Regions from separate parts of the Carnobacterium sp. FSL W8-0810 genome, predicted to be linked through region 1. Evidence: a T-box and tRNA genes for the amino acid it is inferred to sense, from the RefSeq annotation. Region 1 holds a T-box; the other holds one or more tRNA genes.

The links. The T-box of region 1 lies ahead of tyrS (tyrosine--tRNA ligase). A T-box ahead of a tRNA ligase gene usually reads a tRNA of that ligase, here a tRNA-Tyr.
Region 2: it encodes a tRNA-Tyr, which carries the amino acid that the T-box ahead of tyrS (tyrosine--tRNA ligase) is inferred to sense. The anticodon was not compared.

Annotation. Positions count from the first base shown of each region.
Region 1 is NZ_JBBOWO010000001.1:486,323-505,150, forward strand. It holds gene NST49_RS02375 (heavy metal translocating P-type ATPase) at 305-2,488, opposite strand; gene NST49_RS02380 (ArsR/SmtB family transcription factor) at 2,701-3,012, shown strand; gene NST49_RS02385 (NUDIX hydrolase N-terminal domain-containing protein) at 3,117-3,719, opposite strand; gene NST49_RS02390 (CdaR family transcriptional regulator) at 3,738-4,742, opposite strand; gene NST49_RS02395 (glycerate kinase family protein) at 4,887-6,035, opposite strand; gene NST49_RS02400 (GntP family permease) at 6,061-7,353, opposite strand; gene NST49_RS02405 (helix-turn-helix domain-containing protein) at 7,697-8,212, shown strand; gene NST49_RS02410 (DUF5316 family protein) at 8,543-8,842, shown strand; gene NST49_RS02415 (hypothetical protein) at 8,918-9,358, opposite strand; gene NST49_RS02420 (helix-turn-helix domain-containing protein) at 9,671-10,186, shown strand; gene NST49_RS02425 (DUF5626 family protein) at 10,190-10,672, opposite strand; gene NST49_RS02430 (hypothetical protein) at 10,828-11,223, shown strand; gene NST49_RS02435 (cation diffusion facilitator family transporter) at 11,475-12,644, shown strand; gene NST49_RS02440 (hypothetical protein) at 12,906-13,139, opposite strand; gene NST49_RS02445 (hypothetical protein) at 13,149-13,460, opposite strand; T-box leader at 13,706-13,922, shown strand; gene tyrS (tyrosine--tRNA ligase) at 13,989-15,254, shown strand; gene NST49_RS02455 (zinc-dependent alcohol dehydrogenase) at 15,399-16,547, shown strand; gene NST49_RS02460 (SDR family oxidoreductase) at 16,699-17,349, opposite strand; gene guaC (GMP reductase) at 17,499-18,473, opposite strand; gene yidD (membrane protein insertion efficiency factor YidD) at 18,746-18,828, opposite strand, start outside.
Region 2 is NZ_JBBOWO010000001.1:297,343-309,619, forward strand. It holds gene glmM (phosphoglucosamine mutase) at 94-1,452, opposite strand; gene NST49_RS01475 (CdaR family protein) at 1,507-2,667, opposite strand; gene cdaA (diadenylate cyclase CdaA) at 2,667-3,506, opposite strand; tRNA gene NST49_RS01485 (tRNA-Lys) at 3,685-3,757, opposite strand; rRNA gene rrf (5S ribosomal RNA) at 3,773-3,888, opposite strand; tRNA gene NST49_RS01495 (tRNA-Gln) at 3,927-3,998, opposite strand; tRNA gene NST49_RS01500 (tRNA-Tyr) at 4,003-4,086, opposite strand; tRNA gene NST49_RS01505 (tRNA-Thr) at 4,129-4,201, opposite strand; tRNA gene NST49_RS01510 (tRNA-Glu) at 4,224-4,295, opposite strand; gene NST49_RS01515 (GNAT family N-acetyltransferase) at 4,501-4,779, opposite strand; gene NST49_RS01520 (zinc-binding dehydrogenase) at 4,874-5,872, opposite strand; tRNA gene NST49_RS01525 (tRNA-Thr) at 6,012-6,084, opposite strand; tRNA gene NST49_RS01530 (tRNA-Asn) at 6,124-6,197, opposite strand; rRNA gene rrf (5S ribosomal RNA) at 6,214-6,329, opposite strand; rRNA gene NST49_RS01540 (23S ribosomal RNA) at 6,421-9,341, opposite strand; tRNA gene NST49_RS01545 (tRNA-Ala) at 9,501-9,573, opposite strand; rRNA gene NST49_RS01550 (16S ribosomal RNA) at 9,667-11,228, opposite strand; gene NST49_RS01555 (O-methyltransferase) at 11,690-12,277, opposite strand, start outside.

The sequences.
Region 1 (18,828 bases):
TCCGTTTGAGTTGACGCAATAAGACTTAATTCGATTTACTCAAATCTATTTTCCGTTTGAGTAGCGGTAATAAAACTTTGTACGACTAACTTAGATTACATAATTTATGACTTAATAATATAGTTAATAATTAATTTTAAAAAGAACGCAGCCGTTTATATTTAGCAACCAGCGGTTTACATATGCTATTTTAAAAGGTTTGATTTTGAAATAACCCTATTTATTTTCTGTACAAATAAAAATAAGGCCACCCTATAGAAAACTTGAAGATTTCTATAGGGCGACCTTTTCATTCAACACTAAATTATTTTTTTAGTACTCGCATTGAGTTTATAACGGCAATAACCGTTACGCCAACATCTGCAAAAACAGCTTCCCACATGGTTGCAAAGCCAAATGCTCCTAGTATTAAGAAAAAACCTTTTACTGCAAGGGCTAAAATTATATTTTGCCATACAATTCTTCGAGTATCTTTTGCGACTTGCATGACTGTTCCAATTTTAGATGGTTTATCGTCCATTATAACGACATCAGCTGCTTCAATTGCTGCGTCTGAACCTAATCCTCCCATTGCGATCCCTATATCTGAACGGGCAAGTACAGGGGTATCATTGATTCCGTCACCAACAAAAGCTACTTTTTCTTTTGGACCTTTGCGTGCCATAATCTCTTCCATTTTATCTACTTTATCTTGTGGTAAAAGCTCTGCATAGAACTCGTCAATTCCTAATTCTTTAGCAACGGCTTCCCCTACTGATTTTGAGTCTCCCGTTAGCATAATAACGTGCTGTACGCCTTTTTCTTTCATTAATGCTATTCCTGCAGCAGCATCTTCCTTGATTGCGTCTGCAATCAAAATATGACCAGCATACTCTTTATCGACAGCTATATAAATAATGGTTCCAATTTTAGTTGATTCAGTGAATGAAATGTTGTATTTTTGCATTAATTTTGCATTTCCTGCCAATACTTCTTTCCCATCTACTATTGCTTGGATACCATGGCCTGAAATATCCTTATATTCCGTGATTCGGTTCTCATCAATTTGTTCTTCATATTTTTCTTTAATTGAATCAGCAATTGGATGTGAAGAATGAGTTTCAGCATATGCAGCTAATTCTAATAATTGGTGTTTATTCCATCCGTTTACAGGCTGAATATCCGTAATTTCAAATTTACCCTTTGTTAACGTTCCAGTCTTATCCATAATGACGTATTTAATATCATTCAATCCTTCTAAGAAGTTGCTTCCTTTCACTAAAATTCCTTTTTTTGAAGCTGCTCCAATCCCACCAAAGAAGCCCACAGGAATTGATACAACCAATGCACACGGACAAGAAATAACAAGGAAAATACTTGCTCGATAGATCCATTCATTAAATGTAGCCTCTGGAAAAACTAGTGGAGGAATAATCGCTAGCACTAAAGCCAGAATAACAACAACGGGTGTATAGTAACGCGCAAACTTCGTAATAAAGTTTTCAGTTGGAGCTTTTCGACCGCTTGCATTTTCTACTAAATCAAGGATTTTTGTAACTGTTGATTCAGAAAAAAGCTTCTCAACTTTCACTTCAATTAGACCATTTTTATTGATAAATCCACTCAATACACTGTCCTTTACTGCCACACTCCTAGGAACAGACTCACCCGTTAATGCAGAAGTATCCATTGATGACGTTCCAGTAATGATTTCCCCATCTAAAGGAACCTTTTCTCCTGGCCGTATGACAATCGTATCGCCAACTCTAATCGTGTCTGGCGATACGCTGCGCGTGCTGCCATCTGCTAGCTTTAGATTTGCATAGTCCGGTCTTATATCCATCAAATCAGCAATCGAGCGTCGTGATCTACTAACGGCGATATCTTGGAAAATTTCTCCTACTTGATAAAAGAGCATAACGGCTACCGCTTCTGGATATTCCTGAATATAAAAAGCACTTATCGTAGCGATAGTCATCAAAAAATTCTCATCAAACAGTTGTCCATTGAACATGTTTTTGATGGCTCTCCAGACCACATCGTATCCGGCTACAAGATAAGCTGCCACAAATAATCCTAAGGACACTATTTCATTCATAGGTACAAAATTCGCAGCCAGTAATAAAAGCAAAGAAAGGACCAACCGACTAATAGTAGTTTTCACATTGCCTTCTTCATGACTATGATCGTGTGAATGATGTGAGTCTTCTAGATGGCTTGTTCCTTTATTTTTATCTGATGCACGACCATCTTTTCCAATTGGAAGCTTAGTTGATTTAGAGAGCAACGTTACATCAGGTTCTAGTTTATTTATTTTTGATTTGATGACTGGCAGAATGTTCAACTCTTTTTGTTCGTCAACATCAAAACTAAGGGTCTTTGTCATATAATTAGCATTGCTGTTTGTGACGCCTTCAATTTTTGATACGCCATTTTCAATCTTATTAGCACAATTTGCACAATCTATACCCTCAAGTATCCATTCATGGCGTTTCTTTTCTTCAGACATAAAAATTCCTCCTGTACTTATTTCTAAATCGTAATAACTCTGTTTTACATATGATATTTTATTCATATGTTTCAAAAAAAGTATACCACGCATAAGAATAAAGTCAACAAGATTAGGCCGGTTTAAAACTACCTTTACACTACTTGCTTTTAGAAAAAAGCGTGCTATCCTTAACACATGAGACTTACTTCATGTATCCAAGGAGGTTAATCATGGCAAATAAAGAACCATCTATTTTAGATCCAGAAACACTTACATCCGTTAGTAAAATATTCAAAATTTTACAAAATGAAGCTAGACTTTCCATAATCTATTTATTAAAAGACCAAGAATTAAGTGTAGGAGAAATCACTAATTTAATAAATATGGAACAATCCGCTGTTTCTCATAAATTAAATGCACTAAAGAAAGCTCATTTAGTTAAAACTAGAAGAGACGGAAAAACCATTTTTTATAGTTTAGATGACGACCATGTTTTTAATCTATTAGAACAAGTTATCACACATAGTAAAGAATCCAACTAACTTTACAGCATTTTAGTTGGTTTATTACCCAAAGAGAAAGACCGCCCTAAACTATAAAGGCAGTCTTTCTCTTTAATCATTTAAATAACAATACAATAAAACAATCAGTCACAATAAACATTTGTACTATTCGATAATTCCATTAATTGTTCTTTAGTTGTTCTATTTAACGATAATTTAGGTAGATTATCTAAGTCAAAAAAATCTACGTCAGAAGTTTCGATGTTTTCTTTAAATATTCCGCCCGTAACTGTACAATAAAATACCAGTTTATAATACTGAAACATCTGAGGGATATCCTTTCGTAAGTTTGTATCAACTACAGCAATCAACTCACAATCTTCCACAATTAAGCCCGTTTCCTCCATTACTTCTTTTATAATATTTTCTTTGGGTGTTAATCCGACTTCTGCATAACCCCCAGGCAATGCCCACTCTTTTGTCGTCAAATCTTCTACAAGCAATATTTTATTCTCTTTCTTGATAAACGCTCTAACATCAATTTTAGGAGTAGGGTATCCTTCACTAGAATCTATAATATTTTCCAACTTTTCAATTGGTTCATTTCCCAAATGGCTTATTAAATTCAATGACAGCTTTTGTAATTCTTCATAACGTTCTTTATCAAATGGATCTTTCCCATAAAATATTCCTGCCTCAGCTATTGAAAGCAATCTCCTATATTGTTCTAAGTAATTTAAAGTCAAATAAATCTAGTCCTTTCTTTAATCTTCCTCATTCATGAAATGATAAGCAAAATGATAAAACAGCTCCCATAATTCATACCAAATACGAGGATTTCTTCCCGTTATCTCTTCTATCTTTTGAATTCTATAATTCAATGTATTTCTGTGAATATGAAGTTCCAATGAAGTATCGTTGATGCTCTTATTATTTCGTGCAAAACAAACTAATGTTTCTGCATATTCTGGCGCTGCTTCTTTTATTTTTTTCAAAAGATCCTGATTTGGCGGAATAGAAAATGAAAATAAATTAGCTAAATAATAAGTATCCGTTCGTTCGATTCCTTTTTTCTTCCATTTAAAAAAGGAAAGCATCAAATGTGTTTGTTTGATATTTTGAAGAATAAGTCCAATATTTTTTTCATGTGTACTGATAATAATCAGCTCATCATTCCTTGTAGTTATTGGTTCCAGCGTTTCTAAAAAAATTATATATCCTTCATGCCATGCAAATACTTCTTTCTTATAGGCAACTGACCGTAAAACGTCTTTTCCTTCAGCAAAAACTCCATAATACAGCTTTCCTAGTTCTAATTTATAGTTTTCCCTTGCTTCTTTTTTTAATGATTCTGTATATACGCCATCCGAATCTATTAACTGCTTCAAAAAAGCTTTCTTCGCAACTCTATCTTCCTCTTTTTGCTTATAAATATTTAGTTCTTCAATAAGCAAAAGGGAAACAGTCTTGACAATTTTTGTAAACGGGCGAACTTCGTCAGGTTCACCTGTGATGCCCACCACTCCAATTATTTTATCTTCATAAATGATTGGCTCATTGGTTCCTTTTTTCTCTAGATGCGTATCATGGTAAACTTCAATGATCTTTTTTTCTTTGATCGCTCGTTCAGCTGCTCTATGCGAAGTTCCTATCCGATTACTGTCGCCACTTGCAATAATGATCCCTAAATCATTCATAATATTAATGTTATAAGGGATATCTCCCATCAGCTTGCTGACGATTAAACTAGCTTGTTTTTTAGTTAACAACTGCCCCTCTGCCACCTTTTCTATGCAAAAACCAGTTTAGAAATGACAACTTCTAAACTGGTTCTTGACCGACATATACGTTAAAGTATCTTACTTTAGACTTAAAATATCAAGTTTTCTGTTTATTTTATTCCTAAATCAGGACTATATACCATTGGCCAAATATAATATTCGAGCAATGTTTTCACAAGTTCGTTCTAGATTTGATTCTCCGTTTTTCAAAGCTTCCTCAATTGGTTCTGCTTTTGCCATAATACCAAAAATTGCCGTCATTCCTTCATCATAAAGCACTTCTACATCTTTTCCGACATACCCAGCACAAGCAAAGACTGGTTTTTGGTAGTGTTTTGCAACTTTTGCAACTCCATATGGTGCTTTGCCAAATTTAGTTTGGAAATCCATTCCTCCTTCACCTGTAAAAACAAAATCTGCACCAGCAATATGTGCTTCTAATTCATTGATTTCGATAACAATATCAATGCCAGGTTTTAATATTGCATTGGTAAAAGCAAGTAAACCAGCACCTAAACCACCTGCTGCTCCAGATCCAGGTAAGTGTTCAATTGTTTTTTGAACATCTCTTTGAATAATCTGTGCGTAGTGTTTCAAATTAGCATCTAACTGTTCTACCATTTCAGGAGTAGCTCCCTTTTGAGGACCAAAAACATTAGAAGCCCCATGTTCACCTGTCAAAGGATTCGTAACATCACTAGCAATTTCTATTTCAATATCTTTTATGCGGGGGTCTAGTTCAGAAGTATCAATTGAAGCTAAAAGATTTAAAGATCCTCCTCCTTGAGGAACGGGTTGTCCATTTTGATCTAGAAATTTCACACCTAACGCTTCAGCCATTCCAGCTCCGCCGTCGTTTGTTACACTGCCGCCAATTCCAATAATAATTTTTTCTACACCTTCATCAAGAGCTGCTTTGATTAATTCACCCGTACCATATGTAGACGTGATGAGTGGATTTCGTCGCTCTTTTGCTAACAGTTCGATCCCATTTGCTTTCGCCATTTCAATAACAGCCGTTTTGCAGTCACCTAAAATGCCATAATATGCTGTTACTTTTTCTTGGAAAATCGGTCCAGATACTTCAACTTCGATCCTTCTTCCTTGTGTTGCATCTACTAACGAATCCACTGTTCCTTCGCCACCATCAGCCATAGGAACAAGTTTGATCTCCGCATCTGTAAAAACTTTCTTGATTCCTCTAGCCATTGCTTCACAGGCTTCTTTTGCGCTCATGCTTTCTTTAAAAGAATCAGGTGCCACCACAAATGTTTTCTTCATTTTTTATTTTCCTCTTTTCTTTTGATTAATTAAGGATAAATCCATACAACACTGTTGCGACTACAGCCATTACCCCACCTATACACATTTCATATGGAATAACTTTCATTCTTTCTTTAATTGTCATATGCATACTATTTGCCGTAATATGGAAATAATTTCCTTGAGGAACACTATCAATAACGGTTGCTCCTGTATGAACCATTACAGATGCTGCTAAAGAAGAAGTTCCGGTATTTAAAATTGCCTCTCCGAATGAGCCAGTAGCAAGAATGACGGCCGTAGAAGTTGATCCTACTGCTAATCCCATCAAAATACCTGAGATTGGTGCTAAGAATGTACCTGAAATTCCTATCATTTCAATTACTTTTACTACTTGAACAGACAGATCAGATGCAGATATCAGTCCTGCAATCGCTCCAGCACCTATCAGAATTAGAACCGTATCTGTTACGCGTTTAATTCCTGAAGAAGCATATTCACTGATTTTATTCGCATGTCCCATTGCAATCGTTCCTACAATTGAAGCAAAAGGTAATATATACAATGCGTCTATTTTTAAATTTGCAATAGCATCTATTTTTAGGACTGTTCCGATTGGATTGATCAACAATAAGAAAATTGATAATCCTGGAGCGACTAATGCTTTTCTCAAAGGCATTAATTCTTTTGTTTCTTGCTTCAGAATATCTCTATCTCTTACCATTTCACCTTTATTTTTGATTGCATTTGCAATAATAACAGCAGTTACAAGTCCAAATACAGCGGGGATAAAACCAGCTAACATGACACTGCTTAAGTTTAAATCGAAACCATTTGCTGCAGCAATCGTATTTGGGTTTGGAGAAATAATATTTCCAGCTTTTCCCCCGCCCGATAAAGCCGTTAATAAGGCAATCTTACTGATACCTGTTTGTTTCCCTACAGACAATGCAATAGGGGCAACAATCAATACAGCTACTGGAATGAATACACCCACTGCAGTAATGATCATAGTTGAAAGAGCCAAAGATAAAATAGCTTTTTGATCCCCTAGTTTAGTAACGATCGCATTTGCAATCGACTCCGCTGCACCGGATTCCATCATTACTCCTGCCAACATACCTGCTGCAAGAACTCGAATAGCTGTTCCAATAATGCTTTGTGTCCCATTAATTAAAATATCTATCGTTGTAACCAATGAAGCTCCACCAATCAATGAACCAATAATTGCTCCAAAGAATAAAGAATATACAGGATTAAATTTTTTCAAAATAAGTATAATTGCAACGAGTAACCCAATAATCGCTGCAAACCAAGGAATCGTACTATCTACCATATCTAAAACATCTCCTAACATTTGTCTGTGTGCGCTTACATTATATTTTTCATTTCATCAAAAATCTATTGTCATACTAACAAAAGTAATTGTGCAAATGCACAAAACCAACCTCGTCAAGCCTTTGATTTACGATGTGTGAAAAACTCAGAATTTATCACCTCTTTATTACTAAATACGTCACCCTTTTCTAAAAAACTAGATTTTCATTTTCAGTCCAATAAAAAACGAAATTTTTCACTTAATTAAATCATCCATTGTTAAAATATAACCCATAAAGTATAGTCAACCGTCTTTACTTTCGGTATGATAGAGAAAAGCAAGGTTTCAAGGAGGAGTAAACATGGCATTAGGCGAGCGCCTAAAAGAAAGTAGGGTCAATAAAGGGTTTTCCCAAGGAGATGTGGCGGAATATTTAAATATTTCAAGACAATCGATTTCAAAATGGGAAAATAATAATAGTTATCCTGACTTAGACAATTTAGTAAAGTTAAGTACATATTATGAAGTTTCAATTGATGAATTGCTGAAAGAAAATCAAAACCTTAAGAAAAAAATTGAAATAAATGAACTTGAAATTGAAGAATCTAACAAAAAGATAGATTCTATTTGGAGGAATACTGAAAAAGATGAAGGACTCATACTTCTAATCCTTGCTTTTATGGGTTGCTTAATTGCTCCATTCGGTTTATTTGTAGCGCCAATTGTAATGAAACGAAATAAAAAAACAAATACACTGCATAAATTTGTTTACTTTGCGTGTGCTTGTAGTTTATTAGTTAATGCATTTGTTATTTATAGTATTACTGGGGACTATTTAGGCTGGGGAACTACAACTGTTGAGTATCTTGGCGAATAAACTCTATGTAAAAACTAGTAACATAAGCACTCTAAATAAAAAAGAGATCGAGACAAATTAAACTGTCTCGATCTTTTTTTAGCCATATCACAGTATCTATAAATACTTGCCAACAATTTGTTACTTTAACAAACATCCTTTTACACCGATGCAAATTACCATCTTTACCTTTTCACTTTAATAGTAAAAGTTAAAACCAACAACAATATATACTTTTCACAAACCAGGTCACAGAAAAACGGAACCGCAAGTGATTTGCTGAACAATATCAAGTATAATATAAAATTGAACGAATGTAAAAACAATCACTAGTTAAAAGGAGATACTCCAATGAAAAGAAGTTTACTTGCTACGGTAAAGATTTTCTATATAAGTGTCGTTTTAATATTTTTGATTTATTTACTAGCTATTTTTACAAGTCTTAGTTTTAACAAAACAATTCATTATTCTTCTGTTGGTTTGACTGTCCTTGCAATAATACTTTCTGGAGCTTTCGTTAGCGGTGATAGACAACGCTGTAATTATTATTCAAATCCGGTAAACACAACAAAATCTATTTTTTATAGTTGGAAAATATTAATTTTCGCCCTACCCTTTTATTTAGTTTTGCTCGTTGACTATCTTTCTTAATTGCTTCTGGTAGTAACCTCATAGCTTTGTTCATGATTCAGTTATCCATGCTGCGTTAATTTATAACGCTGCAATTTATTCATTCTCATTTTCAAGCTTTTCATTACTAGTAAAGGATTTTTTTGTCCCGTCACTATAAGTATAGTTAACTTCTATTTTTATTTCATCGCCCGTTCTAAAATGACTACTATCAATAATAAAACCTGTGTTCTCTTCGATCTTATCAGTATCCCTAAAGAAATCAACATTTTGCGCAAACGAATAGATTAGTTTACTTTCTTTATCATAAATACCAAAATTAATACTCTTTATGTTTTCATCCTGAAATTTCAAATAATAGTTGTCTTCAATATATATTTGGCCTTTAGTACTGATGATATTAAAATTTTTCACGGAAACTTCTCCATTAGATATGGGAATGGAAAATACTTCTAATTGTTCTTTTTTTTGAGTACAAGACGCTAGAAATAAAAGTACAGTTAACATAAAAACACCTTTTTTATGTCTGTTATTCAAAAATATACCTCCCTTTTTTATAAGAAGCAATTGTCTGCTCCTAATTTTTATTCTGAGCTGTAATGTACTAAAAATGAAGACCATTACATTTAATCATTAGTTGTTCCTGGCTATAACTATTATCAACTATTTTTACTAACTTTTATAGAACCTAGTCGTTTACACAATAGCAACTATTTGTTGCACGAGTACTTTTATTGATTTTATCCCCTAATGTAAACCAATGCGTGCTAAACGCAACCACTGGCTTATAGCCAAAGGTGCTTACTTTCAGGTACGATAAAGAAAAATAAGATACGAGGAGGAAAAGTTGTGGCATTAGGAGAACGTTTAAAAGAAAGCAGAATCAATAAAGGTTTTTCCCAAGGAAATGTGGCGGAATATTTAAGCATTTCCAGACAGTCAATTTCAAAATGGGAAAATGGCAATAGCTATCCTGATTTGGATAATCTAGTAAAACTGAGTGTTTACTATGAAGTATCCATAGACGAATTGCTGAAAGAAAACCAAGTGCTTAAAAAAAAAATCGAAACAAATGAACTTAAGATCCAAGAAAATTATCGAAAATTAGATTTTATTCGTGGAACAAGTGAAAACGATGAAGGTTTAATGTTATTGGTTCTTTCTATTCTCAGTTTCTTAATCGCACCTTTAGGTTTAATTGTCTCCCCTCTTCTCATCATTAGAAATAAAAAAACAAACACACTATATAAGGTAGTCTACATAGCGTGTATTTGTTGTATAGCATTTAATTTGTTCATTGGATACGGTATTTTAAGCGATATTTTCGGCTGGGGGACGGTTACTGTTGAGTACCTTGGCGAGTAATGACTAATACGTTATCGAAATACTGCTTCCTGCCAACTTAGCTCTTAAGTTTATAGAGGTCTCTGCAAGTAATATTGTTCGCTTTAAATAATAAGTGGCTTGTGTAGAACTATCTACTTTCAATAATAAACTTTTAAAGCTTCCAGTGAAGGCTGTTGCTGAAGCAGAGTGTGCTCGTGTAATTTTATTATTACTTACATCAATTTTGTAACTAGCTTTCCATTGTAATGCTTTTTCTTTTGTAATTTTATATGTACCACTCTTAACAGCACTTGCCATAATAAAAAATTGAGGCTCTTCTTCAATGGTAATGGTATAGGTCTCTCCTAGATCATTCTCAACTTCAAACTGCTGTAGTCCACCTTGATTTAAATCATAGAAAACACTACTCTCTGGTGATGGAAAAGATTCTTCAGCTTGTACCTTTGTTGCAGTAAAAAAACTAAAAAAAGCAAGACTACTTAAAAGAAAGATTAATTTTTTCAAATGAATTCCTCCAACTATTTTTTTAGTAACATATAAAATATATCAGATAAAATTGTATTAATAACTATTTATTAGTAAATACCAAAATAGTTATAGTATTATTTTACTAACAATGATAACGTTTTATTAATGAATTATTATTAGGAGCGTATAGGATGAAAAGAAAATATGTAGGTATAATTTCTTTTATAGTATTAGTATTCATTTTTTTAATAGGGTATTTTTCTGATTATGGAAATAAAGAGCTCATATTAGAAGGTTCTTATCAATCTGAAGGTGTTGGAAAGTCCGGCCATTTTCTTCAGATAACTTTTATGGAAGGTAAATTTTACGAATATGAAGATAATATACTAATTAATTCTGGAGAGTATAAAAAAAATATAGACAATGTTTATCTTTTAAAGAGCGAATTTAAGGATGATTATTTTGTTCTTCAAAATGATAATAACTTCTATTTTTATTCGGAAAATGTTTCTGAAAAAACAGTTTATCATATGCTTTTGATTGACCGAGTTCCTACATTTTACCCTATTGATTCAAGTTATCTTTAGTAAAGCTCATTAACATCGGTGGGGTTATTCCATCGTTTTTTGCAGTACACCATCTTCTAATTTACTATATTATCTACCCTTCTAAAACTTCTTTTAAAAGAGCTAGCTTTAATTAGTCGTATCTAACCACTTTTATGTGTTTACTAAAAGTTATAATTTGTTATACTTTTGTTTATGCAAAATATATATGGACACAGCAATTATCAGTTTATATTTTTTTGTTTTCAAGTTTGGTTTTTAGGAGGGTCTTTGTGAATTATTTTTTTGAATGGATTGAACGAAGAAGTAAAGAAAAGGGAAAAGAATCACGAGCTGCTTTCGGTACAGTAGCTGGGCAGATAGGCTTATTATCTAATTTCCTATTATTTGGAATGAAATTGTTAATTGGCTTATTTTCAGGAAGTGTTTCTATTATAGCGGATGCGATGAACAACTTGTCGGATTCAGCTTCTTCGGTTTTAACATTGATTGGCTTTCGGATAGCTGCTAAGCCAGCAGATAAAGAACATCCCTATGGTCATCAGCGTTCAGAATACATCACAGGCATGATCATTTCTTTAATCATTCTGTTTGTCGGTGGTCAATTTTTAAGAACATCGATTGAACGTATTTTGCAGCCAGAAAGTTTACAAACCTCTCCCTTGATGTTTATTATTTTAGTGTCATCAATAGGTATCAAAGTTGTTCAAGGTTACTTTTACCAGGAAACCGCGCGACATATCGGATCAAAAACATTGTTAGCTAGCGCAAAAGACAGCTTTAATGATGTTTACACAACAGTTGCTGTATTAGTCTCGGCTGCAGTTGAACACCTAACAGGCTGGCAGATTGATGGTTATACAGGACTGCTAATTGCTTTTTATATTATCTTTAGTGGTATTCAAATGCTCAGCGAATTTATTAATGATTTACTTGGAAAACGTCCAAGCGAGGAAGAACTCACAAAAATGATTGCTTATCTAGATAATCACCAATCCATCATTGGCTACCACGACTTGTTGATCCATAGTTATGGTCCTGAGAAAACATTTGCAACTATCCATATTGAGATTGATGACAGTTGGAGTCTTACTCAAGCCCATGTAGTGATCAATGCCATTGAAAAAGAATTCAAAGCAGAACTGGGAATTAACTTAGTCTGCCATTTGGATCCCATTGATATCCATAGTGAAGAACAAACAAATGTATACAGACTCGTCAAACAATTATTGAAATCCTACAACTTAAATCTGCAATTCCATGATTTTCGTATTGAAAAAAAAGGGACTCGCCCGATTATTCAATTCGACGTGGTCGTCCCAGAAGACATTAAACTAACAAATGAACAGCTTCTAGACAAAATCGAAAAAGATATTAACAAACATATAGGGTTATATGAGATTGACCTTATTTTCGATAGGAACTATTTATTGAAAAAGTAGATGATACAAATAAAGGAGAGAAATGAAAAATATGGTTAATTTCATTTTAAAAATTACATTATTAGCAATCCTATTTTGCACAAACACATTTTCAACTATTATAAATTTAATTTCAAAAGAGTTTGGAACAGATGAGAAATAACGAGATTCTAAATAAAACAACCTGACGATTAATAATATCATCAGGTTGTTTTATTTTTAGCAATGTATATGCTTTTTATATCTTGAAACATTGGATTAGCTATGCCATTTTTCGACCTATTAATTCCTGTCTAACAGTTGAGAAATGATCTCAGAACTGCCTGGCATAAATAGCACTAACGAAATGAAAATAAAGACAATACCAAGAATAAACAACATCACTACAATCTTAACCGAACGTGAAACATCATTCTTAGCCGCACCTGCTCCAATAAGAGCTATACCTGCAAAGAGTATGAGAAAATACCAAAAGCCCATTTTGATTCCTGCTTTCTTTAAATTATTTGCCATCATAGATTATGCTTATTTATTATTACGTTTAAACGTGAAATAAATTTGGATTAAAAAGACTACTCCTGAATAAAAGGATAAGGCGAGCAGCATATTATCTGTTGCTAGGTTAAATTGATCGTATAAAACTCCCGAAAAAAAGTTAGCTGAAACCATAAGCAATAGTAGGCCTAGCGAAAGGATCAAATCGATTACCCTTAGCATTAAAGAAGACTCTTTTCTAAAACCGATTACTTTTACTAGATTTAAGGTTATTAAAATACTTGCTATGACGAATACGCCTGAAAACATCCACCAGTATGAATCAAAAAAATGTGTCATCATTACATTATCCTCCTCTTTATCTTTTATATGTTTACAATTCCTATTGAACCAATATACTGAGTTCATTGCAACAGAAAACCTTAATATATAAGCAATCTTAAACAATATTTAAGATAATACAACGGTCGTTCTATAATAGTCGGCCAAGGCGAGAATCTTTTGTATCGATTGAAAATTTTATAGATTTTTTAAAACAAGATTGACAAATTGTCTTCACTTCATCTATACTAATGACAATCTCATAACAACTTACAATGAAAGAGCATAGTAACATTTGGTCCCTGTTCAATAGAAAGCCTGTGGTTGATGAAAATAGGCACAAACCAATTTGTGAAGTACACTCCGGAGTAACTTGATTAACCTCAAGCGTATTACTACGTTAACAGTAAATGAGTGGCAGCGTGTTTTGCGTTAAAAACAGACTGCAATTTGGGTGGTAACACGGAAAATTTCGTCCCGATAAAAAGATAGCTTCTTTTTATCGGGCTTTTTTTATGCAAAAAATACAGTTTATAAGGAGCGAGAAAAATGAATATTATTGATGAATTAGAATGGCGCGATGCCATTAATCAACAAACAGATGAAACAGGTTTAAAAAAATTGATTGACCAAAAAGAAGTAGGTCTATACTGTGGAGTTGATCCAACTGGAGATAGCATGCATATTGGCCATTTGATTCCTTTTATGATTTTAAAAAGATTTCAGTTAGCTGGCCACCGTCCCGTCATCGTTATTGGTGGAGCAACTGGTTCAATTGGTGACCCAAGTGGGAAATCTGAAGAACGTGTTTTACAGACTAGCGAACAAGTTCAAAATAATGTCGATAAATTAACACATCAAATGGAAAAACTATTTGATGCTGGTAAAAATGAAAAATCTATTCGTATGGTTAACAATTTGGATTGGACAAAAGAAATATCTTTATTAGATTTCTTGCGTAATATCGGAAAAAGTTTTAACGTAAATACTATGTTGTCTAAAGACATCGTTGCCAGTCGTTTGGAAACGGGTATTTCATTTACTGAATTTACTTATCAAATTTTGCAATCTATCGATTTCTTACACTTGTACCAACATGAAGATGTTCAATTACAAATTGGTGGCGCAGATCAATGGGGCAATATTACAGCTGGTTTAGAATACATCCGTAAACAAGAAGGTTCTGACGCTGAAGCTTATGGGCTGACCATCCCGTTGATGTTAAAAGCGGATGGAACTAAATTTGGGAAAACTGCTGGTGGTGCTATCTGGTTAGATGCAGAGAAAACCACTCCTTATGAATTTTACCAATTCTGGTTAAATCAAGACGACCGTGATGTGGTCAAATACTTGAAGTATTTTACTTTCTTAACAAAAGAAGAAATTGAGGCTTTAGCTGAAAAGATAGCAACAGAGCCGCACAAACGCGAAGCACAAAAAACATTAGCCAGCGAAATGACTCTATTCGTTCATGGCGAACAAGCTTTGAAAGATGCTGAAAAGATTACTGCAGCTCTATTTTCCGGGGACGTAAAAAGTTTGACCGCTAATCAAATCGAAGAAGGTTTTAAAAATATGCCTACTTTTGAAGCTTCAAAAGAAGAGCGAAACATTGTTGAATGGTTAGTTGATGTAGTCGGCATCGAACCTTCTAGACGCCAAGCTCGTGAAGACATCAAAAATGGTGCTTTATCCATGAATGGTGAAAAAATTACCGATGTTGAAACTATTGTGACACCTGAAAACTCATTTGACGAACGCTTTATCCTTATTCGTAAAGGCAAGAAAAAATATTTCTTAATCAAGTTAGTTTAGAAGAAAAGAGTTTTGTTTGCTGAAAGTGGCAAATAAAACTCTTTTTTCATCTTCTTCACTAGTTGCAGTAAGCGTTATTATTTTACTATCTTTATTTGTAATGCTAAAATTCACCTTATAAATACAAATAAAAGGAGCGATTTTATGCGTGCAGTAACATGGCAAGGAAATGAAAAAATGGAAGTCCGAAATGTTCCAGATCCAACGATTCAAGAACCTACTGATATGATTGTCCGCATTACAGCAACAGCGATTTGCGGATCTGATTTACATTTGTATCATAATGGAAAACCTGTAATGGAAGAAGATTATGTAGTGGGTCATGAACCAATGGGAATTGTTGAAGAAGTTGGTCCTGGTGTTAAAAAGGTCAAAAAAGGCGATCGAGTCGTTATTCCGTTTAACATTGGATGTGGCGAATGTCATTTTTGTACTCACGAAATGGAAAGCCAATGCGACAACTCTAACCCAAATCCTGCTTTTGATAATGGCGGCTTGTTTGGATTTGGTAAGATGCATGGGAATTATCCTGGAGGCCAAGCAGAGTTCTTACGCGTGCCGTTCGCTGATTTTACTTCTTTCGTAGTCCCAGAAAATGACTTGCCAGATGAAAAAGTTCTTTTCTTATCTGATATTGTCCCTACTGCTTACTGGAGTGTAGAAAGCAGCGGTGTTAAAGAAGGCGATACTGTTATTATTCTTGGTTCTGGTCCAGTAGGTCTTTTCGCTCAAAAATTCGCTAAGATGAAAGGTGCTAAACGTGTTATCGCGGTTGATAATGTGAAACACCGTTTAGACCATGCACACAAAACAAATAATGTCGAAACCGTTAATTTTAAAGATGTTACGGAAGTTGGGAAATTCCTTTATGATACGACTAATGGTGGAGCAGATGTAGTCATTGACTGCGTAGGTATGGATGGTGTAGCTCCTGCTAAAGAGAAAGCTAAAACTCTTCTCAGCGTCCAAAGCGGAACCATTAGCCCACTTGTTACAGCTTCTGAAAGTGTTAAAAAGTTCGGAACGGTTCAAGTTACGGGAGTCTACATGACACCATCTGCTAGTTTCCCTATCAATGATTTCTTTAATCGAAATGTTATTTTAAAAACAGGGCAAGCTCCTGTTATTCACCTAATGCCAAAATTGTATGATATGATCGAAAAAAATCTCTTCGATCCAACAGATATCATTACGCATACGATGCCGCTTGAGCAAGCAGCACAAGCTTATGATATTTTTGACAAAAAAGCAGATCAAAATATTAAAGTTATCTTAAAACCAGGTATGGTATAGAAATAAGAGGCTGGGGACAATTGTCCCCAGCCTCTTATTTTGTATTCTAGTCCTCTTTCTACCCCACGTATTCAAAGTGAAAAGAACTTTCATTTAGGATTATTGATTAAATGAGCAGCAAATACACTTCCGTTTGACTAATAAACCAGAGTTATAGATTTTTTAAAGCTTCATCAATCGGTGAATCTCCATTTAAAAGATCAAACTCTTTACTAAAAGTCGTTTCGTTATCTAAACTAGCAACAGCCACTTCGGCTACGTCTTCACGAGAAATAGCACCGCCTGGCAAGTTTTCAGCAACTTCAATTTTCCCTGTAGCTGGATCATTTTTCAATAGACCTGGACGTAAAATAGTATACGTCAATCCACTTTGTTTCAAACAACGATCTGCATAATATTTGGCAATGTTGTAAGGTTTCATTTCTTCATTATCCCAAGCTGCTCGATCATCTGAATTCATTGCACTAACAATAATAAACCGATTTACGCCAACTTCTTTTGCTGCATCCATTACTTTTACTGCTCCATCTAAGTCAATCGACATTGTTTTGTCATAACCTGTTTTTCCGCCTGAACCAGCAGAGAAAATGACAGCATCCATACCTTCAAGAGCATTTTGAATCGCTTCAATTGGTCCTTCTAAATCTGTTAAGCATGCTTCCACACCGTTCATATCTAGTGCATTGGCTTGTTCTGGTTTTCGAACCATCGCCCGTACTGAGTGTTTGTCGCTTTCGTGCAGTTTATCTACGATCATTTTACCGATTTGTCCATTTGCACCTACTACTAATACTTTCATCATTTCTTGCTCCTTTCGTTTCAGTTTACTTATTAAGTGTAACAAAGAAACTTACGGATACAAACTATTTGCATTTACTCAAAAGAACTAATAAAACACAACCATTTTTCAGAGACAAAAAAAGACCCTTTACAGGATCTTTTAAAATTTGCTTAGCGGTCACCATTAAAAATTGAATTTTTAACAATCACGTAATCCACTTTACGAATCGATTCTACATCGTTTCCACCCGCATATGAGATAGAAGATTGTAGGTCTTGTTTCATTTCCAATAATGTCTCAGCGATGTCACCTTTGTATTCTACAAGGATCTTTTTGCCTTCAACATTTTTGTGTTCGCCTTTTTGGTATTCAGAAGCACTACCAAAATATTCTTTGTACATTTTTCCGTCTTTTTCAATCGTTTTTCCTGGAGATTGATCATGTCCTGAGAATAACGATCCCATCATAACCATAGAAGCTCCAAAACGGATTGATTTAGCGATATCGCCATGATCTCGCACTCCGCCATCAGCAATCAATGGTTTTCTTGCAGCCTTAGCACACAAACGCAAAGCTGCTAATTGCCAGCCACCAGTACCAAATCCGGTTTTTAATTTTGTGATACATACTTTTCCTGGTCCAATACCCACTTTAGTTGCATCCGCTCCAGCGTTCTCTAACTCGCGAACAGCTTCCGGAGTACCAACATTTCCTGCAATCAAAAATGTTCCTGGTAAGAATTTTTTGATATGGTGAATCATGTTGATCACTAGATCAGAATGCCCATGAGCAATATCGATCGTAATATATTCTGGTACTAAGTTTTCTTTTGCTAGTGTTTCAATAAAGTCATATTCTGCATCTTTTACACCAACACTAATTGAAGAGTATAAGCCTTTTTCTGTCATACGTTGAATAAAAGGTATTCTATCTTCTTCATCAAAACGGTGCATAACATAGAAAAAATTATTTTCAGCTAACCAAACAGCTAATGTTTCATCAATAACCGTCTGCATATTGGCAGGTACAACCGGTAAATTAAATCTTCTACCGCCAAATTCAATTGTTGTATCACATTCAGTTCTACTTTTTACGATACTTTTATTAGGGATTAGTTGGACATCTTCATAGTCAAAAACTTTCATCTTTTCCTTAACCTCTTTCTGTTATGGCTCTAATTTTTAGGCTATTTTTGATTGTTTATATAAGGAGTCAAAAACACGAACATTATTTCTTTATGATTTATTCATATTTCGTCCCTAAGACAATTTACACTATATTAAGTCGTTTGTCAAAGTTATTAGATTCTTTTTTAATAAGTATTCAGGAAACAGAAGGATTTCTTTAATTGAATAAAACTAACTTAATTCAACAAAATAGGCTGACAAATTAACTTAAATTTGTCAGCCTATAACATTTATTTTTTAACTGTTTTAACTTCTCTATTTCTTCTTAACGTAAACTTATTCGGGACAGGATCATATCCTCCCTTAATGAAAG
Region 2 (12,277 bases), 190 kb from region 1:
CTCTAAACCACCAAAACTATCATTTCATCTGGACAAACAGCATAAAAAAAGCTCTACCTCCTATCTGAAAATAGGGTGTAGAGTTTCTTTAATTTATTCAGCTAATCCGATTTCTTCTTTCACTACAGAAGCAATACGATCAACATATAGATTTACTTTTTCTTGTGTTGGAGCTTCTGCCATGACACGCAACAATGGTTCTGTTCCGCTTGGACGAACTAAGATACGTCCATCTCCATTCATTTCACTTTCAACTTCATCGATTATCGATTTAATAGCTGGAACATTCATTGCTCCATTTTTATCGCTAACACGAATATTAACTAGTTTTTGCGGATAAGTTTGAACTTCAGCAGCTAGTTCTGAAAGTTTTTTACCTGTTTCTTTCATTACATTCAGCAATTGGATTCCTGATAACATTCCATCACCAGTTGTATTGTAATCTAAAAACACCATATGTCCTGACTGTTCTCCACCAAAATTATAGCCATTTTTACGCATTTCTTCTACAACATAACGGTCTCCAACTTGAGTTTGAAGAGCGATCATATTATTTGCTTCAATTGCTTTATGGAAACCTAGATTACTCATAACCGTAGAAACAATCGTATCTTTTTTCAAACGGCCTTTTTCTTGCAAGTATTTCCCACAAATAAACATAATTTTATCTCCATCAATGATATTTCCTAACTCATCAACAGCGATAACTCTATCTCCATCTCCATCAAATGCTAAACCGACATCTGCTCCTTTTTCAATTACAAATTCAGCTAATTTTTCAGGATGTGTTGAACCAACACCATCGTTGATATTTAAGCCATTAGGCGCAGAAGCCATAACATCAAATTCTGTTTCTAGATCTGCGAATAACCGATTAAGAAGCGGACTTGTTGCTCCATTGGCGCCATCTAAACACACTTGTATTCCATCTAAATCATTTGGAATGGTTTGTTGTAAAAATTGAGTGTATTTTAATGCTCCTTCAGGGTATTCATCTACCGTACCTAATCCATTTGCACTCGGGCGAGGTAAGTTATCTTGATCTTCATCTAATAACGCTTCAATTTCTAATTCAGTATCGTCAAATAATTTAAACCCATCTGATCCAAAGAATTTAATCCCATTATCCGGCGCTGGGTTGTGTGAAGCTGAAATCATGACACCAGCTGCAGCCCCTTGAATACGTGTTAAGTAAGCTACTCCCGGAGTTGAAATAACACCTAATTTCATTACTTCAATTCCAACTGATAAAAGACCAGCAATCAAAGCTGATTCTAACATTTCACCAGAGATACGTGTATCTCTTCCAACTAAAACACGTGGATGTTCTTCTCCTTCAGCGTGTTGTGTTAAAACATACCCGCCATATCGTCCCAATTTAAAAGCTAATTCTGGAGTTAACTCAGAGTTAGCAACTCCTCTTACTCCATCTGTTCCAAAATATTTTCCCATTCTAATATTCCCCTTTTCAAAGTTTAAACCTTATCTATCTAGGTTTACTTTTTCTTATTCATTTTCTTCTTCATTGGATTCACTAGATGAGTCAACAGAGCCTTCACTCGATGATGTTGAGGAAGATTCACTTACTGAGTCTTCGATTTCTTCTTGTGTTGATCCATTAGATGAATTAGACTCGCTTGAATTTGAACTAGAACTTGAACTACTCTGATTCGATTCTGTTGTGTTTTGATTATTCTCTTGTGACTTTTTTTCAGTAACTGTCACCGTAACCTCAATTTTTTCTGGTTCTATAGCTGTTACACCTTCAAGTACAGGTAATTCAATTGTTTGTTTAGTTGTTTTAGTGATATCCGTTACATCGATATCAACTGGATAACTGCTTAAGCTATCTAATAGACCAGCTTCAGCTTGTATAGCAACTGTCGTAGCGGATTGATTGCTGATGCCTAATTCATAATTCAAATTCTCATCGCCAGTACCCGCTTGATTCAATACAATAGGTACTTCTTTAAGTACTGGTGTAACTGGTATGGTTACCGTTACTTCCTTAGGGTTAAGCTCAACATCTAATTTATTTCCCTCAGCATCCATAACTACAATCGGCAAAGTTTGAACGATATCCTCTGTAATATCTTCTTCTTTGTTGACCACAACCTTAACTATATCAACCTGGTCAATAGTAGAAGCAGTCCCTGTTAATTCAACAGTTTCGTAATTTAAAGAAGGCGAACCTGCTTTAAATTTTTCATTTATGAGTGAGTTATCAAATTCAACATCCACACTAAACGTTTCAACTTTTTTTTCTTCGATTGTTATCGTTACTTCTTCTGGCATAATCTTGTAGTCTAATTGAGGTGACAGTCCTTCCGCAACTAATTCAATAGTATGAGTCCCTACACCTAAATTATCTAAATCAGCTGCTACAACATCAAAATTTTTAGTTGTTTTCGTATTTAATACAATACTTGAAGGCCCCGATATTTCTACTGAAACAGTTTCTGGAAAACCTGTTACATAGTAATTACCTTGGTCAATTTCAACAACTATTGGCACTTCAAATATCGTGTCGGTTGTAGAAGCACTCAATCCATCGATTCCGCTAGTCTGTACCCTATTATTACTGCTGTTTACATACGTAAAAAGAAGAATAGCAAATGCGAGTGCAATGATCTTCATAAACCATGGATTATTGTAAATTTTCTCCATTATTTAGAAGCCCCCTTTTTAAAACTATCCACCATTTCTTGAAAAGAATTTTTCTTTTCTTCTTCTTCAACAATAATCAAGTTTTTACTTAAGAATTTTTCAAAATCTTCTTTAGATAATTCTCTTAACAATTCACCTTTATACGAAACACTTACTCCACCAGTTTCTTCAGAAACAATAATCGTTATAGCATCCGTTACTTCACTTAAACCAATTGCAGCACGATGCCTTGTCCCAAGTTCTTTAGAGATAAGCGTACTTTCTGACAGTGGCAAATAACTAGCCGCAGACGCAATTTTATAATCTCTAATAATAACTGCTCCATCATGTAATGGTGTATTGGGTATAAAAATATTAATCAATAACTCACTAGAGATATCTGCATCTAATGGGATACCCGTTCCAATAAACTCATCTAGTTCTGTATCCATTTGGATAGAAATCAAAGCACCAATTCTTCTTTTTGCCATATATTGAACAGCCTTTACCAAATGCTGAACTAAGTTTTCTCCAGGATTAACTTTTCTTTTTGTTCGATTAAAAAATGATCCGCGTCCAAGATGTTCTAGTCCTCTCCGCATTTCAGGTTGGAAAATAATAATCATTGCTAAGACACTCCATTGAATAACTAAATCTACGATCCAATCAACTGTCTGCAATTCCAAGAAGAAACTAACTATCTTTATGATTATGATAACGGCAATTCCTTTTAATAATTGTACAGCTCTTGTACCACGCAAAATTTTAATAAGTTGATAGATAAAAAATGTCACCACTAATATATCTACTACATTTAGAAAATTGCGCCACGTTACTACTTGTGACCAATCTATAGACATATGCGCACCTCCGATAATGTTTCTGATTGTCACCCATTGTGTATTATACCATATTATTTCTTACGAATAACACTAATCTATCTATTTAATACCCGTTAATTATTCTAAAAATTAATCGAATTATTATTTTTAAATACAAAAAAAGCTTGTAACGTTTATCCGTTACAAGCTGCTGTTATGAGTCATGCAGGATTCGAACCTGCGACCCTCTGATTAAAAGTCAGATGCTCTACCAACTGAGCTAATGACTCATTTAAAATGAATTTGCATGGCAACGTCCTACTCTCACAAAGGGAAACCCTTCACTACCATCGGCGCTTAGAAGCTTAACTACTGTGTTCGGCATGGGAACAGGTGTGACCTTCTTGCCATCATCACCACACAATTTTCATTTTGTATCTTTCTTGCATATTAATGCAACTGGGCTAGCTGGATTCGAACCAACGCGTGAGGGAGTCAAAGTCCCTTGCCTTACCGCTTGGCTATAGCCCATAAATGGTGGAGGGGGGCAGATTCGAACTGCCGAACCCGAAGGAGCGGATTTACAGTCCGCCGCGTTTAGCCACTTCGCTACCCCTCCATAATTAAATTATCTTTAATATCAAATGACCAACTAAACGTATGCCGGCTAAAGGAGTTGAACCCTCGACCCTCTGATTACGATTCAGATGCTCTACCAACTGAGCTAAGCCGGCAAATATTTAATAATAAAGAATATGACCCGTACGGGAATCGAACCCGTGATACCGCCGTGAAAGGGCGGTGTCTTAACCGCTTGACCAACGGGCCAAAATTGCTAGAACTATTCAAGCACAAGATATATTATATAAATAATTCACGTAAATGTAAAGACTATTCTTTCATTTTTTTGTATTTTTAATCATTTTATAATCTTAAAACTATTATTTAGATGTGAAATAAAAAAGGGACTATGAACAATTACTAATCCATAGCCACCTTACCAAAAAAAATCAGTTAATTCAATACCTGTTCACTATTCAGCTTCTATACTTTTATACTTTTCCGGTTTCCGATCAAATAAAGCTTTTGCATATGGACAAAGAGGAACAATTTTCTTACCTTCTTTTTCCATTTCTTCTACTACTTTATCAACAAGTTGTGCTGCAATTCCTTGACCTCTTAATGAAGGATCTACAAATGTGTGATCTAAAATCACCTTATCTTCACCAGAAGGGACATAAGTTACTTCTGCAATTAACTTTCCTGATTCATCATTTTTAAAGAAACTATTTCCATTTTTTTCAAATTCCATGTTAACACTTCCTTTTTAATTTACTTCTTTAAGTTTAACACTTCTTGAATTAGATACCAAGAAAAGCCTTACAAAAACCATAGTACATTATTACTTACTTAAAGCGAAGCACAATTTTCCCCATTTGTTCAGCATTATTTAATCGATTAAACGCCATTTCATAATTTTCAATATCATACACACTATCAATAATAGGTTTTATGGAATGAGTTTCGATAAAACGCAGCATTTCCTCATACTCATCTTTACTTCCCATAGTTGTTCCTTTTAATGTATATTGTCCATAAAAGAATTCTCTTAGATTAAATTCAACTTTATCACCTGTGGAAGACCCAAATAAAACCATTATTCCTCCTTTTTTTAATTGTTTTAATGATTGATTAAAAGTTGCGGCTCCTACTGACTCTATTACAATATCTACTTTTTCTCCATCTAATTCTGTTTCCCAATCCTTATGACTGTCTATAATTTTATCTGCTCCTAAATTTAGAGCTTCTTCTAATTTTTCTTTTGAACGCGAGGTCACATAAACTTTCGCACCAACTGCCTTAGCAAATTGAAGCATATAAGTAGCCACGCCGCCACCAATTCCTGGGATAAGAATAGTTTGCAGACTGGAGACTTCTCCTTTTGTAAAAAGGGCTCTGTACGCAGTCAATGCACTCAAAGAAAGAACTCCAGCTTCCTCCCACGTTAAATATTTTGGTTTTAAGGCTATAAATTGTTCATTACTAACAAATTCTTCTGAGAATGTACCTTGTAATGGATTTCCTAATATTTGAAATTTTTCTGGAGGGGCTTCACTTTTAGTTGTCCACCCAATACTAGGATTTATTATTACTTCATCTCCTACTTTAAATAAAGATACCTCTGAGCCTATTTCACTGATAATTCCTGCTCCATCCGATCCAGTTATTAAAGGCTCGCTTATATTTTTGTGGCTTTCAATGGTTGCTAAATCTCGGTGATTTAAACCTATAGTTTTAATTTTAATACGTACATCATTCTTGCCCAAATTGTTAGTTTTAATATCTTTAAGGCTAAGTCCTTGTATTCCTTCAATCTTTTCATGTACTAAAGCTTTCAAATTCATCTTCCTCTCTTCGTCTTACTTTTCTACCTTTAAGTATATCAGTACTTCAAGTCAGACACAAAGAGAGAGCTCTAATAAAATTTATTCAAACGAAAAAGAGACCCCTAAGATCAAGGTCTCTTCTATCGTATTATTCGTAAGCCACTTGCCGGATTCGAACCGGCGACCTCTTCCTTACCATGGAAGCGCTCTACCGACTGAGCTAAAGCGGCACTACTAAATCAATACTATTTATTTGCAAAAAAAAAGAACTCCGCAAGTAGGACTCGAACCTACGACATCATGATTAACAGTCATGCGCTACTACCAACTGAGCTATTGCGGAATAATTAATTGAATCTGCGTGGCAGCGTCCTACTCTCACAAAGGGAAACCCTTCACTACCATCGGCGCTAAGAAGCTTAACTGCTGTGTTCGGCATGGGAACAGGTGTGACCTTCTTGCCATCGCCACCACACAAATTTCAATCTAGAGAACGTTGTTCTCTCAAAACTGGATAAGTTAAAAGTTTGTTCTTCGTTTAGAAACCGTCGTACACCGTTTATTCTTTGGTTAAGTCCTCGACCGATTAGTATTGGTCCGCTCCATCTATCGCTAGACTTCCACTTCCAACCTATCAACCTGATCATCTCTCAGGGGTCTTACTCACTTACGTGATGGGAAATCTCATCTTGAGGGGGGCTTCACGCTTAGATGCTTTCAGCGTTTATCCCGTCCACACATAGCTACCCAGCAATGCCCTTGGCAGAACAACTGGTACACCAGAGGTGTGTCCATCCCGGTCCTCTCGTACTAAGGACAGCTCCTCTCAAATTTCCTACGCCCGCGACGGATAGGGACCGAACTGTCTCACGACGTTCTGAACCCAGCTCGCGTACCGCTTTAATGGGCGAACAGCCCAACCCTTGGGACCGACTACAGCCCCAGGATGCGATGAGCCGACATCGAGGTGCCAAACCTCCCCGTCGATGTGGACTCTTGGGGGAGATAAGCCTGTTATCCCCAGGGTAGCTTTTATCCGTTGAGCGATGGCCCTTCCATGCGGAACCACCGGATCACTAAGCCCGACTTTCGTCCCTGCTCGACTTGTAGGTCTCGCAGTCAAGCTCCCTTATGCCTTTACACTCTGCGAATGATTTCCAACCATTCTGAGGGAACCTTTGGGCGCCTCCGTTACACTTTAGGAGGCGACCGCCCCAGTCAAACTGCCCGTCAGACACTGTCTCCCAGCCCGATAAGGGCTGTGGGTTAGAGTGGTCATACAGCAAGGGTAGTATCCCACCAACGCCTCCACCAAGACTGGCGTCCTGGCTTCAATGGCTCCTACCTATCCTGTACAAGCTGTACAAACACTCAATATCAAACTGCAGTAAAGCTCCATGGGGTCTTTCCGTCCTGTCGCGGGTAACCTGCATCTTCACAGGTACTATAATTTCACCGAGTCTCTCGTTGAGACAGTGCCCAGATCGTTACGCCTTTCGTGCGGGTCGGAACTTACCCGACAAGGAATTTCGCTACCTTAGGACCGTTATAGTTACGGCCGCCGTTTACTGGGGCTTCAATTCTGAGCTTCGCCCGAGAGCTAACCCATCCTCTTAACCTTCCAGCACCGGGCAGGCGTCAGCCCCTATACGTCATCTTACGATTTTGCAGAGACCTGTGTTTTTGATAAACAGTCGCCTGGGCCTATTCACTGCGGCTGACCAATTGGTCAGCACCCCTTCTCCCGAAGTTACGGGGTCATTTTGCCGAGTTCCTTAACGAGAGTTCTCTCGCACACCTTAGGATTCTCTCCTCGACTACCTGTGTCGGTTTGCGGTACGGGCAGTTTGTTTCTAACTAGAAGCTTTTCTTGACAGTGTGACATCGGGAACTTCGGTACTTAATTTCCCTCCCCATCACAACTTGTTCTTAAAGAAGCAAGCATTTGACTCACTTCAAAACTTGTTGCTTGGACGCGCATATCCAACAGCGCGTATTCCTTAGCCTACTGTGTCCCTCCATTGTTCAAACAAAACAAACTGGTACAGGAATCTCAACCTGTTGTCCATCGTCTACGCCATTCGGCCTCGACTTAGGTCCCGACTAACCCTGGGAGGACGAGCCTTCCCCAGGAAACCTTAGTCATTCGGTGGACGGGATTCTCACCCGTCTTTCGCTACTCATACCGGCATTCTCACTTCTAAGCGCTCCACTAGTCCTCACGATCTAGCTTCAACGCCCTTAGAACGCTCTCCTACCATAGAACCAATGGTTCTATCCACAGCTTCGGTGTTATGTTTAGCCCCGGTAAATTTTCGGCGCAGGGTCACTCGACTAGTGAGCTATTACGCACTCTTTAAATGATGGCTGCTTCTGAGCCAACATCCTAGTTGTCTAAGCAACTCCACATCCTTTTCCACTTAACATAAACTTTGGGACCTTAGCTGGTGGTCTGGGCTGTTTCCCTTTCGACTACGGATCTTATCACTCGCAGTCTGACTCCCGGATATAAATCAATGGCATTCGGAGTTTATCTGAATTCGGTAACCCGAGAAGGGCCCCTAGTCCAAACAGTTGCTCTACCTCCATGATTCTAATTCCGAGGCTAGCCCTAAAGCTATTTCGGAGAGAACCAGCTATCTCCAAGTTCGATTGGAATTTCTCCGCTACCCACACCTCATCCCCGCATTTTTCAACATACGTGGGTTCGGTCCTCCAGTGCGTATTACCGCACCTTCAACCTGGACATGGGTAGATCACTTGGTTTCGGGTCTACGACCACATACTCATTCGCCCTATTCAGACTCGCTTTCGCTACGGCTCCGTCTCATCAACTTAACCTCGCATGGGATCGTAACTCGCCGGTTCATTCTACAAAAGGCACGCTATCACCCATTAACGGGCTTTAACTATTTGTAGGCACACGGTTTCAGGGGCTATTTCACTCCTCTTCCGAGGTTCTTTTCACCTTTCCCTCACGGTACTGGTTCACTATCGGTCACTAGGGAGTATTTAGCCTTGGGAGATGGTCCTCCCGGATTCCGACGGAATTTCTCGTGTTCCGCCGTACTCAGGATACTGATCAGAGTGGATGTGGTTTCGGATACAGGGCTTTTACCTTCTTCGGCAGACCTTTCCAGGTCGCTTCTCCTACCAAATCCATTTATGACTCTATGTGTTCAGTCCTACAACCCCAGAAAGCAAGCTTTCTGGTTTGGGCTATTCCCGTTTCGCTCGCCGCTACTCAGGGAATCGATTTTTCTTTCTCTTCCTGCAGGTACTTAGATGTTTCAGTTCTCTGCGTCTACCTCTACTAACCTATGTATTCAGTTAGCAGTAACATCCTATCAAAGATGCTGGGTTCCCCCATTCGGAAATCTTTGGATCAAAGCTTACTTACAGCTCCCCAAAGCATATCGGCGTTAGTCCCGTCCTTCATCGGCTCCTAGTGCCAAGGCATTCACCGTGCGCCCTTATTAACTTAACCTATGGTTAATCGTTAATGTTCAATACTCATCTTACGATGAGAACCTTAAAAAACTCATTTTTAAAACTTTTCGGTGTGTTTCTGGTTTCTTACTTGAATTACAATTTTTAACTTTATCCAGTTTTCAAAGAACAACTTTTTTTGCAACATTAGTTGCAATGGAGCCTAGCGGGATCGAACCGCTGACCTCCTGCGTGCAAGGCAGGCGCTCTCCCAGCTGAGCTAAGGCCCCAAGAGCATATTTAAATTAATTATGAAAGATTTTTGACCTCTCAAAACTAAACAAAGTAAGTACGAATGTGTGGGTTTCCGTTATATTCCTTAGAAAGGAGGTGATCCAGCCGCACCTTCCGATACGGCTACCTTGTTACGACTTCACCCCAATTATCTGTCCCACCTTAGGCGGCTGGCTCCCAAAAGGGTTACCTCACCGACTTCGGGTGTTACAAACTCTCGTGGTGTGACGGGCGGTGTGTACAAGACCCGGGAACGTATTCACCGCGGCGTGCTGATCCGCGATTACTAGCGATTCCGGCTTCATGCAGGCGAGTTGCAGCCTGCAATCCGAACTGAGAATGGCTTTAAGAGATTAGCTTGGCCTCGCGACCTTGCGACTCGTTGTACCATCCATTGTAGCACGTGTGTAGCCCAGGTCATAAGGGGCATGATGATTTGACGTCATCCCCACCTTCCTCCGGTTTATCACCGGCAGTCTCACTAGAGTGCCCAACTGAATGCTGGCAACTAATAATAGGGGTTGCGCTCGTTGCGGGACTTAACCCAACATCTCACGACACGAGCTGACGACAACCATGCACCACCTGTCACTTTGTCCCCGAAGGGAAAGCTCTATCTCTAGAGTGGTCAAAGGATGTCAAGACCTGGTAAGGTTCTTCGCGTTGCTTCGAATTAAACCACATGCTCCACCGCTTGTGCGGGTCCCCGTCAATTCCTTTGAGTTTCAACCTTGCGGTCGTACTCCCCAGGCGGAGTGCTTAATGCGTTAGCTGCAGCACTGAAGGGCGGAAACCCTCCAACACTTAGCACTCATCGTTTACGGCGTGGACTACCAGGGTATCTAATCCTGTTTGCTCCCCACGCTTTCGAGCCTCAGCGTCAGTTACAGACCAGAGAGTCGCCTTCGCCACTGGTGTTCCTCCACATATCTACGCATTTCACCGCTACACGTGGAATTCCACTCTCCTCTTCTGCACTCAAGTTCTCCAGTTTCCAATGACCCTCCCCGGTTGAGCCGGGGGCTTTCACATCAGACTTAAAGAACCGCCTGCGCTCGCTTTACGCCCAATAAATCCGGACAACGCTTGCCACCTACGTATTACCGCGGCTGCTGGCACGTAGTTAGCCGTGGCTTTCTGGTTAGATACCGTCAGGGGATGAGCAGTTACTCTCATCCTTGTTCTTCTCTAACAACAGAGTTTTACGATCCGAAAACCTTCTTCACTCACGCGGCATTGCTCCGTCAGACTTTCGTCCATTGCGGAAGATTCCCTACTGCTGCCTCCCGTAGGAGTCTGGGCCGTGTCTCAGTCCCAGTGTGGCCGATCACCCTCTCAGGTCGGCTACGTATCATCGCCTTGGTGAGCCATTACCTCACCAACTAGCTAATACGCCGCGGGTCCATCCATAAGCGGTAGCCGAAGCCACCTTTTTTCCATCTGTCAGGAGACAATTGGAAATATGCGGTATTAGCATCCGTTTCCGGATGTTATCCCCCTCTTATGGGCAGGTTACCCACGTGTTACTCACCCGTCCGCCACTCTTTTGTCTCGGTGGGTGCAAGCACCCGGTGAAACAAAAGCGTTCGACTTGCATGTATTAGGCATGCCGCCAGCGTTCGTCCTGAGCCAGGATCAAACTCTCATATAAAATGATGCTTGAAGCTCATTATTGATTGCTAGCGAATAATTATTCACTATATTTGTTACTGTTGACTCAGCAATGCTGAGTCACCCTCACATTTGGTTCGTCTTACTTTGTTTAGTTTTCAAAGGTCAATCTCTTCATCTGACAACTATTGAAGTATAACACCTTCACATTATGCTGTCAACGATTATTAATAATTATTTTTTTATCTGTATAATTATCCAAGTAACCGCTTCACTTTAGTTTTGGTGACTAGAATATAGTAACACGTATCATCCTAGCTGTCAACACTAATTTTCACATCTTTTTTTACGTTGCTGCTTCTTCTGTAACAACGTGTTCTACTATAACAAGAATTTCTTTTTTCGTCAATACCAAATAGTTAATTTTTATTATTCAAAATGCATTTTAATAAAAAATATACAATAATTATCTTTTATTAAAATGCAATCCAATCTTTTTCTTTACTCTTTGTCTTCAACCATAAAAGAAAAATCAGTATCCTCTTTTTTTACAACCATTAACAACCCATCACCCAAAGGCACAATACTTGATTCTAAAGAAGGGTGTTGCATAACTACTTCTAGAAAGGCATTTAACTTACGGTGAATAGTTCTTCTATTTTTAGGAATATCTTCTTTGGGGGATAAGATCGTTCCCCCTTGTAAAACATCATCTACAATCAACATTCCACCAACTTTTAACAGCCGCATACAATCTGGAAAGAAATCATAGTATTTAGATTTCGCACTGTCCATAAAGATAAAATCATACGGCCCATCCAGAGTTGCAAGTATATCCGCAGCTTGGCCTTCTAATAATGTAACTTTATCCGTCAACCCAAGTTCTTCATAATTCTTTCTCGCTTTTTGAATCATTAAATCATAACGATCAATCGTCGTGACATGACCATCCTTACCTACGTGTTGCGACATTAAACTTGAAGAAAAACCAATAGCAGCACCAATCTCCAAAATTTGTTTAGGCTTTATTTGACCCAATAACAAGTTCAAAAAAACAACTGTTTCATGAGGAATAATTGGCACCCCGTC